2 regions of the Neorhizobium sp. T25_27 genome follow, and region 2 is predicted to be linked to the other one. Evidence: riboswitches for the same ligand, from Rfam matches in the RefSeq annotation. Region 2 holds a riboswitch; the other holds the start of a gene.
What was found. Region 2 has a riboswitch for thiamine pyrophosphate ahead of thiC (phosphomethylpyrimidine synthase ThiC). Riboswitches for the same ligand answer to the same signal wherever they lie in the genome.
Positions count from the first base shown of each region.

Region 1: linked by a shared signal. The riboswitch ahead of C5J24_RS02395 (ABC transporter permease) and the one ahead of thiC (phosphomethylpyrimidine synthase ThiC) in region 2 are both predicted to bind thiamine pyrophosphate.

Region 1 covers NZ_PVBJ01000001.1:446,864-454,558, reverse strand. The annotation lists gene C5J24_RS02400 (ABC transporter substrate-binding protein) at 1-609, opposite strand, end outside; gene C5J24_RS02395 (ABC transporter permease) at 606-1,388, opposite strand; TPP riboswitch at 1,524-1,627, opposite strand; gene C5J24_RS02390 (ABC transporter permease subunit) at 1,695-3,383, opposite strand; gene C5J24_RS02385 (PotD/PotF family extracellular solute-binding protein) at 3,380-4,429, opposite strand; gene C5J24_RS02380 (ABC transporter ATP-binding protein) at 4,451-5,476, opposite strand; gene C5J24_RS02375 (CocE/NonD family hydrolase) at 5,466-7,097, opposite strand; gene C5J24_RS02370 (creatininase family protein) at 7,102-7,695, opposite strand, start outside.
Region 2 covers NZ_PVBJ01000021.1:15,655-23,349, forward strand. The annotation lists gene C5J24_RS30745 (acyl-CoA dehydrogenase family protein) at 1-913, opposite strand, end outside; gene C5J24_RS30750 (acyl carrier protein) at 915-1,166, opposite strand; TPP riboswitch at 1,345-1,477, shown strand; gene thiC (phosphomethylpyrimidine synthase ThiC) at 1,577-3,388, shown strand; gene C5J24_RS30765 (lysine-2,3-aminomutase-like protein) at 4,122-5,168, opposite strand; gene epmA (EF-P lysine aminoacylase EpmA) at 5,165-6,235, opposite strand; gene efp (elongation factor P) at 6,401-6,970, shown strand; gene C5J24_RS30780 (efflux transporter outer membrane subunit) at 7,071-7,695, opposite strand, start outside.

The DNA.
Region 1 (7,695 bases), on a different contig from region 2:
CTCGGGGAAAAACGCGCGCCCCGCATGGCCTTCCAGCTTCATCTGGGTCAGCTCGAAATTGCGGAAACCGCCGAGCGTCGCATCCACCTTGCCGCCGATCAGCGACGGTGAGAGCGAAAAATTGACGTTGATCAGTTCCACGTCAGCGTTCGAAAGCCCTTCGGAGGCTAGCATGCGCTTCAGCATCGCATCCTCGAAACCGGTGACGGAAAAGCCGACCTTCTTGCCCTTCAGATCCTTGAGGCTCTTGATCGGACCGTCCGCCAGCACAGTGACGGTGTTCAAGGGCGTCTCGACCAGCGTGCCGAAACGCACGAGCGGCAGGCCTGCCTCATGGTCGAGATAGAGATTGGGCTGGTAGTGGATGCCGATATCCGCCTGGCCGGCCGAAACCAGCCGCGGCACTGCGGAGGCGTCTGACGGCGGGATGAGCTCGACATCGAGCTTGGCATCGGCAAACAGCCCGCGCTGCTGGGCGATGACCATCGGCGCATGGTCCGGATTGACGAACCATTCGAGCAGCACGCTGAGCTTGTCGGCGGCCTGCGCAGAAATCGGGGTGGCAAGGCTGGCCAGCGCGATGAAGGACGCGGTGAGGATACGGATCATGATCGGACGGAACTCCCTGATGCGGATGAAGATGAAGGGTCAGCTTCGCTGGCCCACGGGGCGAGTCCGGCGGTCAGCCGGTCGATGAGAAGCCTTAGAATGAGGGTAAGGATTGCCAGTATGGTCATCGCCGCGAACACGGTGTCGGTCTGCATGCGGGCATTGGCCTGGACCATCACGAAGCCGAGCCCGCCGGACGCCCCGACCCACTCCCCGACCACGGCCCCGAGTGGCGCCAGCGGTGCCGCGACCCTGAGGCCCGAGACGAGGCTCGGGATCGCCAGCGGCACACGCATCGACACCAGCGTCTGCCAGTGACCTGCCCCCTCCAGCGAAACGGCGTCGAGGATTTCCTGATCGGTGCGGCGAAGACCGTCGGCAAAGGCCGACGCGACCGGAAAGAAGATGATGATCGTCGTCATCGCCACTTTCGAGGCGAGGCCGAAACCGAGCCACAAAACCAGGATCGGCGCCAGGACGAAGACGGGAAAGGACTGTAGAATCAGTACCATCGGCCAGACGAGACGGCCAAGCCGCGGCAACGCGGCGACCCCGAATGCCGTGGCGATGCCGAGGCCTGCGCCGATCGCGAGGCCCAGCGCGATTTCCGTCAGCGTGACGAGGCCGTTCTGCAGCAGGAAACCCGGCTGCCGCCCGAAGGCGGAAGCGACGGCAATCGGAGACGGCAGGATGTAGCGGGGCGGAGCAAACAGCCAGACGCCCGCTTGCCAGAGGGCGACAAGCAGGACGAGGCCGATGACCGCATGGGACGCACGCATGATGCTACGCGCCGAACCTGCACGCCAGGACCGGATATCCTTGCGGAACCACGGGAAGAATGGATATCATCGGTCGATCTCCAGATCAGTCAATTACGGAGATCCAGGTGAAGCGGAGAAGAGAAAGTATCGTCGAATGACGCCTATTTCCGTTCCTACGCCGGCATGACCCGGATCAGGTTCAAGGGTCCGGCTCACCGCCATCTCAGCATCGTCAAGATGCCCCCCTCGGAAGAACACGATAACTGTCGGTTTTCGCTATGTCTGTCAAGCGGACCGGACGGTCCGCCCGCTATCGTTTCCAACTCACCGTGCGTAGAGTCGGTCTAGGCGAACCACCCTGCCCAGCAGGGCCAGCGCGATGACGGTGAAGAGGATCAGGACGGCCGAGATGGCATGCGCGGTCGGCTCCAGGCTGAAGGTCGATTCCGCGTAGATGCGGACCGGCAGCGTCGTCAGCCGGGCGGTGGTGAGGAAGCTCGTCACCGTCACCTCGCCGAAGCTCAGCAGGAAGCCGACGATGCCGGCCGCAAACAGCCCCGGCGCCAGGCCCGGCATGATGATCAGAAAAAACCGCCGCACCGGGCTTGCCCCGAGGCTCGCCGCCGCCTCCTCCTGCGCCCGGTCGAGCCCCATCACCGAGGTGGTCAGAAGCGTGATCGCAAACGGCAGGATGACGATCACATGGATCGCCACGAGGCCGAGGAAGGGCGGAATGATCAGGTAGATCTGCAAGAGCCGCAGCATTCCGACCCCGATCGCCACGTGGGGCAGCGACATCGGCAGCAGCCAGAAAGCCAGGAGCGCGGAGCGACCCTTGAACGGATAACGGGCGAGCGCGAAGGCCGCCGGCAGCGAAAGCGAAAGCGCCACCAGCATCGAGGTGACGGCAAGCTGCACCGACACCCAGAAGGCATCCGCATACGTTCCGGCGAAAAACACCGCCTCGTACCATTTCAGCGTGAAGCCGCGGAAGCCGGAGGCGGTCGCCTGCGGCACGTCGTTGAAACTCTGGATGCAGACCAGCACCAGCGGCAGCAGCAGGAGCAGCAGCGAGATGGCGAGCAGCAGTTTCGAGACGATCGGCCCGAGGATGTTGATGATCGGCACCAGCCAGCGCGGTATGCTCCAGGGATTGCTGGGCTTGCCCTTCAGCCACGGCATCAGGCGGTTGAGCGAATAGGCGCAGAGCGCCGCAAACGCGAGACCGGTGACGGTCATGATGATCGCAAGCGCCGCGGCAAGCGGCGCATTGAGGTTCTTGATCGCTTCCTGCAGCACCAGCATGCCGGTGGTCCAGACCTTCTTTCCGCCGAGCAGGGAGGCGGAAACGTAAGCCGTGGTCGCCATCAGGAAAACGATCACAGTGCCGGAGCGCAGGCCGGGCAGCGAAAGCGGCAGGTCGACGGTGAGGAACCGGACCGCCGGAGAGGCGCCGAGGCTCTGGGCCGCTTCATGCACCCGCGGCGAAGTGCCCTGCAGGTTGTCGTAGAGCGCCAGCACCATGAACGGCAAAAAGACCTGCGCCAGCGCCACCGCGACAGCACCATGGGTGAACAGCATGTATCTGGCCGGCGGAATGCCGATCAGCCCGGTGACCGAATTGATCAGCCCTTCGGGTGCCAGCAGGAGGATGATGCCGAGCGAGCGCACCACGACATTGGTCAGCAGCGGAATGAGGATGACCGCAAACGCGGCTGCGCGGTATTTTACCGGCATGCGCGCCAGCCAGTGAGCGAGCGGATAACCGAGAAGCGCGGTGATGACGGTCACGCCGAGGCCGAGCAGGATGGTTTCGGAGACGACGCCGAAATAGAAGCCGTCCGAGACGATATCCCGGAACTGCGCGATCGACGGCGTTATGAACAGCGGGCCGAAAGGATCGGGATACTCGTGCAGGGAGAGCACGAGTACCACGAACATCGGCGCCGCGAAGGACAGAAGCAGCCAAAGGGTGACCGGCGCTGCAAGCGCCGGCCCGATCCAACGGTTCATCCCGCGATCTCCCGATCGTATTTCGCCTGCCATTTGGCGCGGCTGGCATTGATCACGTCCCAATCGAAATCGACGAGCTTTGCGACATCGGCATCGCCGAGCACGAGCTTCGACTTGATGTCGTCCGGGACCGTAATGTTGCTGACGGTCGGTGAATAGTAGATCTGGCGCGCATAGGCGAGCATGCAGGGTTCGGAGAGGTGCAGGTTGATCCATTCCTCGGCGAGCTTCTGGTTCTTCGTGCCTTCGGTGATGCAGGCAACGTTCATCGAAAGCGCCTGCCCCTCGACCGGCTTGGCGATCGCTATATTGGGATTGCGCGTTTCGACATAAGACTGGGTGAAGCTGCCGAACTCGACCGAAAGATCGGCGAGTTTCTGGTCGAACATTTCGAAGAGCTGGGCCTGGCTGCCCTGGATCGCTGCGAACGGCTTCAGTTCCTTGACCTTTTCGAAGCCGATGTCGGCGTTCTTCTCGTCTCCGCCCCAGACGCGGGCGGCCATCATCAGCGCGGAAATGCCTTCGGCACCCAGACCATCCGGCCAGGCGATGCGGCCCTTCCATTCCGGGTTCCACATGTCCTTCCAGGAGGTGATCGGCTTCGACGCCTTGGTCTTGTCGTAGACGATCGTGCAGGGGTTGAAGGCGACGCCGTAACCGCCCTTTCGCGCACTCGGATAGAGCGCCTCGAAGTTCTTGACGGCCGGCGTCGGCGCCTGGGTCACGCCGTCCTTCACGGCCTGGCGGCTTTCGAAGATGTTCAGGTAGAGGACGTCGAAGCTCGGGCGACCGCGCTCGGCATAGGCGCGGGCACGGCGGTCGCCGGTGCCGCCAAGAACGTAGCTGACCTTGCAGCCGTATTTCTCGACGAGCGGCTTCTCGACATGTTCCCTGACGATCTTTTCCTGCGCGCCGCCCCAGATGCCGACGACCAGTTCGTCGCCCTTCTTGGGCTCCTGGGCGGAGGCGGAACGGATGATGTGGAACGGTGCGGCGAGACCGGCACCGGCGATGAGCTTGTTGAATGTACGACGCGAGACGTTCATGTCTTGGTTCCCCTTTTTCGGTCAGATGAATGTGGCGCCACCCGGCTGGGTCTGGATGCTGCACGGTGTCCCGAGGGGCGGAGGCGGCATATCCGAAGGCACGATCAGGCGGATCATGCCGCATGCGGATTGGATATCGGCTTCGTAGGTGTCGCCGAGGAAGGCTGCATTGACGAGCGTGCCGGCGACATTGAGCGGCCCCGGCCCGTCCGAGAGCCTGAGCCGCGACGCACGCAGAACGAGGCGGGTAGCGCCGGAAGGTGCGCCCTCGCAGGTGAGCCCCAGCGCCGTGAACAGGCCGTTCTCGGTCCTCCCCTCGATCACCGTGCGGGCGCCGAGGAAGGAGGCGGTGAACGGCGAATGCGGCCGGTCGCAGAGCCCGACCGGCGTGCCGATTTCGGCGAGCAACCCCTTGTTCATCACCGCGACGCGATCCGACATGGCGAGCGCTTCCTGCTGGTCGTGGGTGACGAACACCGTGGTGATGCCGAGCCGCTGCTGCAGCGTGCGGATTTCGGTGCGCATGTCGGCGCGCAGATGGGCATCGAGATTGGAAAGCGGCTCGTCAAGGAGCAACACGTCCGGCTCGATCACCAGCGCGCGGGCAAGCGCTACGCGCTGCTGCTGGCCGCCGGAAAGCTGGCCAGGATACCGGTCGTAATAGGCGCCGAGCCCGACCGTATCGAGGGCGGCAGCGGCCCGGGCGCGGCATTCCGCCTTGCCGACATGGCGCATGCGCAGGCCGAATCCGACATTGTCGAGCGCCGTCAGGTGCGGGAACAGCGCGTAGGACTGGAAGACGACGCCGATGTTGCGGGTATGGACGGGCCGCTTGCTGATGTCCTCGCCGTTGAGGATGACGCGCCCTTCCGACGGCTGCACGAAACCGGCGATCATCCGGAGCGTCGTTGTCTTGCCGCAGCCGGAGGGCCCGAGCAGCGACAGGAGCTCGCCCTTGGCGACCTCGATCGTGAGGCCGCTGACAGCGACGGAATCGCCGTAGGTGGCCGTGATGTTGTCGAGCGTCAGGTAGTGCTTATGCGACATGGTCGAGAGCCTCGGGCATGATCAGGCGGGAACGCGTCGTCCCGCCATGGCAGATGGAAATGGCGATCGGTCGCCGCGCCATTTCGGGCACGGACGCGAAAGGCCCGTCGCCGGGATGAACTTCGAAGACCGGCGCGCCGGCGCCCTGCAGCGAAAGCCGTAACGCGAAACCTTCCAGGACGGTGATGCAGATCGGGCGAAGGCTGATGCGTGCCAAAACACGCCGGCCGCTGTTGAGGCGAGCATAAGCGGTACTGAGCACCCTCGCCTCCCCAGATGGAGCAACGAGCGACAATGTCGCGCAGAGATCGAAACCTTCGGACTGCGTCTCGACCTCGATCTCGGCACAGGCTTCGCCGATATAGGACCTCGCCGCATCGAAGGGCGCGCTTGTGTAGACGGCAACGTCGGCGCGGTTGTCGTGGCCGCTGCGGTCGGCAAAACCGGCCGGCGTCCCGAGATGACCGCCGACAAGCGCTGTCGGGCGCGTGGGATCGTGGACGAATGTATCGCGGGCCTCAGCACCGCTCCCCCTCGACAGCCTGCCATCGCTGACCATGGCCGCGCCAAGGCCTGAGGATGAGAGGAAAAATTCGGCTTCGGAGCTGACGGGACGATCTGCGAAATCGCCCCAACGGCGCCGCCCCATGTCGAAGAGCCTAACCGGCTGCGGTCGTTCGCCAAGCCCCTTGAGATAGAAATCGAAGAAGGCCAGTTGGGCGCGATCGACCGAGAATTCCGCCTCCTGCCCCATGTCGGTGGCACCGCATGACCGGTTCCACGGCGCATGCGCCCAAGGGCCGATCACCAGATGTGAACTCTCCGGATGTTTCCGCCGAAAGGCTGCATCGGCGGCCCAGGTTCCCTGAAGCAGGAAATCGGCCCAGCCCCCTGTATGAAGAACCGGTATGTCCAGCGGATCGTCAGCCAGCAGCACGCCGGGCGAGACCGCGTCCCAATAGTCACTCTCGTCCGCCATCCATTTGGCGAGATGCGATATGTCGGACCGGGAGGCGAGCAGGTCACGAAGGGTCGCATCGTCTGCCGCTCCGGCGAGGGCAGAAAAGGTTGCGGCATCCTCCCGCCGCGCCGCGGTCAGCCGCGCCATCTGCGCCGCCCAACCGGCATTGAGCCCGAGCCGGAAGGCATTGCCCTCATAGGCCCAGTCATCGCGTGGCATCCAGGAGCCCATGGCAGGCGCAATGGCATCCGGCCGAACGCTCCCCTTGCCGGCAATGGCAAAATATTGTGTCACCGCCTGGTAACTGAAGCCGTAGAGGCCGAGCTTGCCGTTGCTTCCAGGCAATGCGGCCGCCCATTCCAGCGTACGTGCGCCATCGCCCGTTTCGGCGACGAAGGCCTCGAAGATACCACTGGATTCGCCGCAGCCCCGCACATCCTGGATGACGACGATGTAGCCATGCGAGGCGTACCAGGAGGGATGCGCGAGCACCAATGTCGAGGCGATGGCACGTCCATAAGGCTGGCGCATCAGCAGCACCGGGAACCTGCCCTCCCCTTGAGGACAATAGATATCCGACACCAGCACGACGCCGTCATCGAGCAGAAGCTCGCCCCTTTCGGGGCCTGCAACGCCGTATGGTGCGCGTGGGGTCGTCAAGCAATCACCCCTTGTACATGGTTTTGGAGGTGATCCGGTCGAGCGGGAAATCCAGCACTTCCTTGATCAGCTTCAGGAGGTTGGCGGCGCTGCGCTCGACATAGAGACGGCCGCGTTCGGCATCGCCGGCAGCCGCATTGCCGCAGGCGCCGGAGGGCTGCACGTCCTGGGTCTGCCAGCCATAACCGATCCGGCCTTCCGGCATCAGCAACCCGCCAGCCGCTTCGAGCTCGACGGAGACCGGCACGAAATCCTCGGCATATTGCATGTCGATCAGCTCGCGATGCAGATGCAGCATCACGCTGGTCTCCGCTTCGCCGCCGTGGATGCCGTGCTTCATCTCGTGGGCGCTGAACAGGTCGGAGAAATCGGCGCCGGCACTCGCCCAGGCGCTGACGGCGAACATGTCGAGCTTGATGCGCAGCTCGCGGCAGACGATGTCCATCACCTGCGGCTGGCCGCCATGCGAATTGACGAAGATGATCTTGCGGCAGCCGGCGCGATTGACGCTCTCGCCGAGCTCGAACCACATCTTGGCCAGCGTGTCGTAGTTGAAGGTCAGCGTCCCCGGATATGCGGTATGCTCGACCGACTTGCC
Region 2 (7,695 bases):
TGGCATCCGCGTAGATCCTGAGGCCGGAGAGGATACCGGCCTTGAGAAGCTGCAGCAGGTTCGAGGCTTCGGCGAGCCTCAGCGCGCCGGGCGGCTGGGTGCCGCCGGCCTTGCGGGCGGCGGCGCGCACGAAGGCCTGGGCGCGCAGTACCGCATCGGCGGCGATCCCGTACCAGACCGCGCTCCAGAGGAGATGCGAGGTGGCGAGCATCGATTGCGCCGCGATTTCGGCGAACGGCTTTGGAAAGATCTGGACGGACGGCGCCTCGCCCCTGAAGAGGAAGCCGTCGGAGCAAGTGCCGCGCATGCCGAGCGTATCCCAGTCGACGGTCTTCTGCAGGGTATACTGGCCTTGCTTGAAGACGGTCATGACCTGGTCGGTCGGTGCGGCCTTCTCGTTGGAGCGGGAGGTGACCATGATCACATCGGCGTAGGTGCCGTAGGAAATCACCGTCGCATCCTTGGTCAGGCGGCAGATGTCGCCCTCGACCTCGATCGCGCAGATGGAGTTGCGCATATTGCCGCCGATGCCGCCCTCGGTCGTCGCGGAAGCGACGAGAAGCTGGCGGCCGGCAAGCTCGCGCATGAAGTCCCTATGCCATTCGCTGTCGCCACCATGCTCCACGAGGCTCGAAACCTTAATCTGGTGCATGGCGAAAACCATGGCGCTCGCGGCGCAGGCCTGTCCCAGGATGGAGCAGACCTCGGCGATCTCGGCGATCGAAGCGCTCTCGCCGCCGAACGCGGCCGGGATCTGGATGCCGATCAGGCGCTCGGCTTTCATGGCATCGACCGCTTCGCGGGGGAAGCGGCCGTCATGATCGACGCGGTCGGCAAATTCGGCCGCTACGGTTGCCACGCGGTGAGCGCGGGCGCTCAGGCTCATGTCGGCGGCAAAGGCGGGGAGGCTCATCTCAAGCGGCCTCGCGCGCTTTCAGGATATGCGAAACCGTCTGCTCGATCGCAGCTATGCTGGCGAAGGACTTGCGGTTCAAAAGGCTGTCGGGAAACTCGATGTCGAAGGCCTCTTCCAGGCCGAGCATCAGTTGTACGGATGCAAATGAGGAGAGGCCGGCCGCATAAAGATCGGCGCCGTCTTCCAGCTCGGTCACCGCGACCGGAAGGCCGCCTACACGTGTGAGCAATTCGCGAATGGTCTCGTTCATCTCGACATCTCCGGATCGTTCAAATCTGCGTTCATCGCTGGGGACGTTACTACGCAGGAAAGCATAAGATTCCGGCAATAAACGTCGTGAAGTTAGGGCTGCGGGATTCCGTAAAATCCGATCGATCGCCATCGGCATGGCCCGGCTTGACATCAACGGCCCGCGGGTTTCTGATGGCGCCATTCACCAGGGGGGTCCCGCCAAGGGGCTGAGATACTGCTGGTCGGAACGGCTTTGGCCGGCCGAGGCGCAGTGACCCGTTGAACCTGATCCAGTTCATACTGGCGTAGGGACGGTGCGGGCGCTGCGGCAGCGAGGGCGGGAAACCGTCCTTCGCATTCCGGGGTGTTTTTCCATCATTCCAACACTGGAACTGGGTCTCCAAACGTCAAACCTTGGAGCCTTGAACCATGAATATCGCAACCACCAAGCTCACCCCGGTCGTCACCACCGGCCCGCTTCCCGCTTCCACGAAGGTCCTGAAAGCAGGAACGATCCACCCGGACGCCCGCGTGCCGATGCGCCAGATCGCATTGCATCCGACCTCCGGCGAACCGCCGGTCACCGTCTACGATTCCTCCGGTCCCTATACCGTCGAAGGCGCCGCGATCAGCATCGATGCCGGCCTGCCTCGCCTGCGCGAAAGCTGGATTGCCGCCCGCGGCGACGTCGAAACCTATGAGGGCCGCATCGTCAGGCCGGAGGACAACGGCTTCGTGTCCGGGAGCCATCTGACGCCGGAATTCCCGGTCCGCAACCAGCCCTTCAAGGCGAAAACGGGCCGGGCCGTCACCCAGCTCGCCTATGCGCGGGCCGGCATCATCACGCCGGAGATGGAATTCGTCGCCATCCGCGAGAACCTCGGCCGGCAGGCGGCCGGGGAACCGCTCATCCGCGACGGCGAAAGTTTCGGCGCCCATGTGCCGGACTTCGTGACCCCGGAATTCGTTCGGCGCGAAGTCGCCGAAGGCAGGGCGATCATTCCCGCCAATATCAACCATCCCGAATCCGAACTGATGATCATCGGCCGCAACTTCCTGGTGAAGATTAATGCCAATATCGGCAATTCGGCCGTCACCTCGTCGATGGCCGAGGAAGTCGAGAAGATGGTCTGGGCGATCCGCTGGGGCGCCGATACGGTCATGGACCTGTCGACCGGCCGCAACATCCACAATATCCGCGACTGGATCATCCGCAATTCGCCGGTGCCGATTGGCACCGTGCCGCTCTACCAGGCGCTCGAAAAGGTGAACGGCGTTGCCGAAGACCTGACCTGGGAGGTCTATCGCGACACGCTGATCGAGCAGGCGGAGCAGGGTGTCGACTACTTCACCATCCATGCGGGCGTGCGGCTCGCCTATATCCCGCTCACCGTCAACCGCGTCACCGGCATCGTTTCCCGCGGCGGCTCGATCATGGCCAAGTGGTGTCTGCACCACCACAAGGAAAGTTTCCTCTACGAACATTTCGAGGAAATCTGCGACATCGCCCGGGCCTACGACGTGTCGTTCTCGCTCGGCGACGGTCTTCGCCCGGGTTCGATCGCCGATGCCAATGACGCGGCGCAGTTCGCGGAACTGGAGACCCTCGGGGAGCTGACGAAGATCGCCTGGGCGAAGGATTGCCAGGTGATGATCGAAGGCCCCGGCCATGTGCCGATGCACAAGATCAAGGCCAACATGGACAAGCAGCTCGCGGTCTGCGGCGAGGCGCCGTTCTACACGCTCGGGCCGCTGACCACCGATATCGCGCCGGGCTACGACCACATCACGTCGGGCATCGGGGCGGCGATGATCGGCTGGTTCGGCACCGCCATGCTCTGCTACGTGACGCCCAAGGAACATCTCGGCCTGCCGGACCGCAACGACGTCAAGGTGGGCGTCATCACCTACAAGATCGCCGCACATGCCGCCGATCTCGCCAAAGGCCATCCGGCGGCGCAGGTGCGCGACGACGCGCTGTCGCGCGCCCGCTTCGAATTCCGCTGGGAGGACCAGTTCAACCTGTCGCTCGATCCGGAAACGGCCCGCTCGATGCATGACGAGACCTTGCCGAAGGAGGCGCACAAGGTGGCGCATTTCTGCTCCATGTGCGGCCCGAAATTCTGCTCGATGCGGATTTCCCACGACATCCGCGCCGAAGCGCAGAAGGAGGGCCTGGAAGCCATGGCTGCGAAATATCGCGACGGTGGCGATCTTTATATGCCGGTCGAGAAGGAGTGAGCTGATCCTATACCCTTCGATGTGGAGGCCAGTTCATTCGCCGCTGCCGTCCTGCCAGCCAATCTTCCCCCAGGGCGACCTCATATGAATGTATGGGACGGCGCGTGGAGCCCCTCCCCCTTGTGGGGAGGGGTTGGGGAGGGGACTTTATCCAGCATCAAAACCCCTCCCGCCTGCCGGCCACCCTCCCCACAAGGGGGAGGGTTAAGAATGCCGCACCGCCTCACATTCCATATGCGATCGCCCTGCCCTGGTGGGAGATGCCCGACGACAGAGGGGGCTCATACGGCGCGCCCTATTTTTCTCGCTTTTGATTTCCCCACCCCTCGCTACCATGCCTACAATCCTCCCGCTTCCGTCGCCGGAGTGTTTCGCGAGACGTTCGCGGGCAGGCGGAGGCCGGCGCTTTCATCGGAACCGTAACGTGCGGGGATGGTGGAAGAGGTGAAAGCCATGGGAGATGAAGTCTCCCTATCAAGCCTCCCCCGGACAGCCATGTCCGGTTCGGTTGAGCCGTGCAAGTGGCAGGCCTGTCCCGAAAGGATGGGCGCGAACAAAGCCACGCAGCGAGGCGAGATGATCACCTGTAGGGGCCGGAAGCCCCGAAAAGACGCCGAAGGCCACGCGAATGCGGAGCCACCATTAAAAATCAATCGAGGTTCCGCATTCGTGTGGGCTCTCCAATTCCAGGCCAAGCCACGGGCGCATTTCGCCGCGTGAACAAGAACCCGTGTCATTTCGGAGGATACGCATGCTCCCCGCCGCGGAAATCGCTGACGGAATAACAGCCGCCTTCGCCGCGCACGGCGCTTTCGCCGATCACCGCCTTGCCGTGGCCGCCGGGGATATCCAGGACATAGGTCGGCTGGCAGAGGCCGGAGATGGTGCCCCGCAGCGCCGAGACGATCTTCTGGCCTTCGGCGATATCCAGCCGGAAGTGGCTGGTGCCGGGTGCGAGATCCGGATGATGAAGGTAATAGGGCTTGATCCGGGTCTCGACGAAAGCCTTCATCAGGTCGCCAATCACCGCCGGTTCGTCGTTGACGCCGCGCAGGAGCACCGTCTGGCTCACCATCGGAAAACCGGCATCGACCAGGCGGGCGCAGGCGGTCCGGGCGGCGGCGGTCATTTCGCGCGGATGGTTGGCGTGCAGCGCGATATAGATCACCTTGCCGCTTTCCTTCAGTGCCGCGATCATTGCCGCGTCGATGCGGTCCGGCTCGACGACCGGCACCCGCGTGTGGAAGCGGACGATCTTTACATGAGGAATCTCGGCAAGGCCGCGCATGATGGCAGCAAGCCGTCTTGGCGAAAGGACCAACGGGTCGCCGCCGGTGAGGATGACTTCCCAAATCTCCGGATGCTCACGAATATAGGCGAGCGCTGCCGACAGCTCCTCGGGCGAAAGCGTTCCGTCGCCTTGCGGCCCGACCATCTCGCGGCGGAAGCAGAAGCGGCAATAGACCGGGCAGATATGCACGGCCTTCAGCAGCACCCGGTCCGGATAGCGGTGAACGATGCCCTTGACCGGGCTGTGCGCCTGATCGCCGATCGGGTCGGCACGCTCTTCCGGAGTCGTCAGCAATTCGTTCGGATCTGGCACGAACTGCCGGGCGATCGGATCGTTTTGATCGGTTCTGTCGATGAGCGAAACCACGGTTGGCGTCAGCGCGATCGCGTAGCGGTCTGCGATGGCTCGGACGCCGTCGAGCTTTTGGGGCTCGATCAGGCCGGCGGCCGCGAGATCTTCCGGGGTTTTCAATGAACGGACTGCGGTCACGAAAACACCTCCGCGACCGGCGCCCACATGACCTGTTCGATGCGGGTCGCACCCGTTGCCAGCATGGCGAGCCGGTCGAAGCCGAGTGCGGCGCCGCTCGCGTCGGGCATGATCGAAAGCGCATCGAGAAAATCTTCGTCGAGCGGATAACGTTCGCCGTAGATGCGGGACTTTTCGGCCATTTCGTGCTCGAACCGGCGGCGTTGTTCGCCGGCGTCGGTCAGTTCTCCGAAGGCGTTGGCAAGCTCGACGCCGCAGGCATAAAGCTCGAAACGTTCGGCGACGCGCGGATCACCGGCGGAGGGCCGGGCGAGCGCTGCCTCGGAAACGGGGTATTCGTGGAGGATCGTCGCGCGATCCTGGCCGAGATGCGGCTCGACCTTCTCGACCAGGACCCTGCTGAAGAGATCTGCCCAGGTGTCGTCTTCGGCAAAGCGAATATCGGCCTTTTTCAGGCCGGCCGCCAGGAGATCGCGGTCTGTATCGCCGTTCGTCGCGACCGAGGCGAGCAGGTCGATGCCGGCGAACCGGTCGAAGGCATCAGCGAGCGTCAGGCGTTCCGGCTCGGCGAAAGGATCGACTTCCAGCCCGCGGAAGGCAAAGCGCCCGGTCCTGGTGGTATCGGCGGCCAGTGCCAGCATCTCGGCGCAATCGGCCATCAACTGTTCGTAGGTTTCGCCGACGCGGTACCATTCCAGCATGGTGAATTCCGGATGGTGCAGCGGCCCGCGTTCCCGGTTGCGGTAGACATGGGCGAAGGTGAAGATACGCTTCTCGCCGGCGGCCAGCAGCTTCTTGGCGGCAAATTCCGGCGACGTGTGCAGATAGAGCGGCGCCCCGCCGCCGTCGATGGCGATCGCTTCGGTTGCGAAGGCATGCAGATGGGTCTCGTTGCCCGGGGAAACCTGGAGCGTCGCCGTATCGACCTCGATGAAATCGCGCTGCGAGAAGAAGTCGCGCAACGTCGTCTGGACCGCGTTGCGGCCGATCAGGAAGGGCCGACGGTCGGCGTGGTTTGCCGGCGTCCACCAGGGCGAGCGGGATATGGCAGGTCGCGACGAGCTCATTTACGGCTTTCTTCGCCGGTTCTCCCCGGCAAGGCTTCCACTTTGCGCGGTTTTGGAGTAGTTCCGGCCGGAAAACAGACGATCCGTCCTTCGGGCCGGTTATCGCCCGGTCCTCTACGACGCATTTTCGGCAGTTACAAGCCGGTTCGCACCACAAGGAATCCTATGGTCAAGGTCATCGCCTCTTCTGTCCGCAAGGGCAACGTCATCGATGTGGACGGCAAGCTTTATGTCGTTCTCACCGCCGAGAACTTCCATCCCGGCAAGGGCACGCCTGTCACGCAGGTCAATATGCGCCGCATCGTCGACGGCGTGAAGGTGTCCGAGCGCTGGCGGACGACCGAGCAGGTCGAGCGCGCCTTCGTCGAGGACGTCAACCACCAGTTCCTCTATCAAGACGGCGAAGGCTTCCACTTCATGAACCCGGAAAACTACGACCAGGTCGTGGTGGACGTGGATACGATGGGCGACCAGAAGGCCTATCTTCAGGAAGGCATGACCTGCGTTCTGTCCATGCACGAGGGCATTGCGCTGGCTCTTCAGCTGCCGCGCCACGTGACGCTCGAGATCGTCGAGACCGAACCGGTCGTCAAGGGCCAGACGGCTTCCTCGTCCTACAAGCCGGCCATGCTGTCGAACGGCATCCGCACGGCGGTTCCGCCGCATGTCGATGCCGGCACCCGCGTCGTGATCGCCACCGAAGACAATTCCTACGTCGAGCGCGCCAAGAACTGATCGTCGAATTGATCGTCCCCGGCCTTTCCGGGCGTGATAAAAAAACCTCCGAAGCGCTGGCTCCGGAGGTTTTTTGTTGTCGGTTATGTTGGGGCGGAGCCTACTTCTTGACGACCACCGACGCGACCTTGGTATCGGTCTTGCCGAAGGCGTAACCGCCGCCGATCGCCACGTTGAGCGAGACGTAGTCCTGCGCCATCTGACGCACGGCGGCTGCGAGGTTCGACTGAGCGGTCGAGACCTCACGCTGGGCGTCGAGAACGTCGAGCAGCGAGGAAGCGCCGTCACGATAGCTGGCGGTACCGAGCTGCAGGGCTTCTTCGTAGGACTTCACAGTTGCCTGAAGTGCGGAAACCGTGCGGCTGTCGCGGGCGACTGCGGCCAGTGCATTTTCCACTTCCTCGACCGCGTTCAGAACCGTCTGCTTCCAGGCGAGATACTGTCCGCGGGCGCTGGATTCGGCGATCTTGACGTTGCCGCGCAGACGACCGCCGTCGAAGATCGGCAGGCTCAGCTGCGGCCCGAAGGACCAGGTCAAGGCCCGGCTATCGAGGCCGGGGGTAAGTGCGTTGTATCTCGGAGAAATGGAGCCGCCGAGCGTAATGGCCGGATAGAGCTGGGCCTCGGCGACGCCGATTTCGGCGACTGCCGATGCGAGTTGGCGTTCCGCGGCACGGATGTCCGGACGGTTGCGGATCAGGTCCGCCGGGACGCCGGCCTTGGTG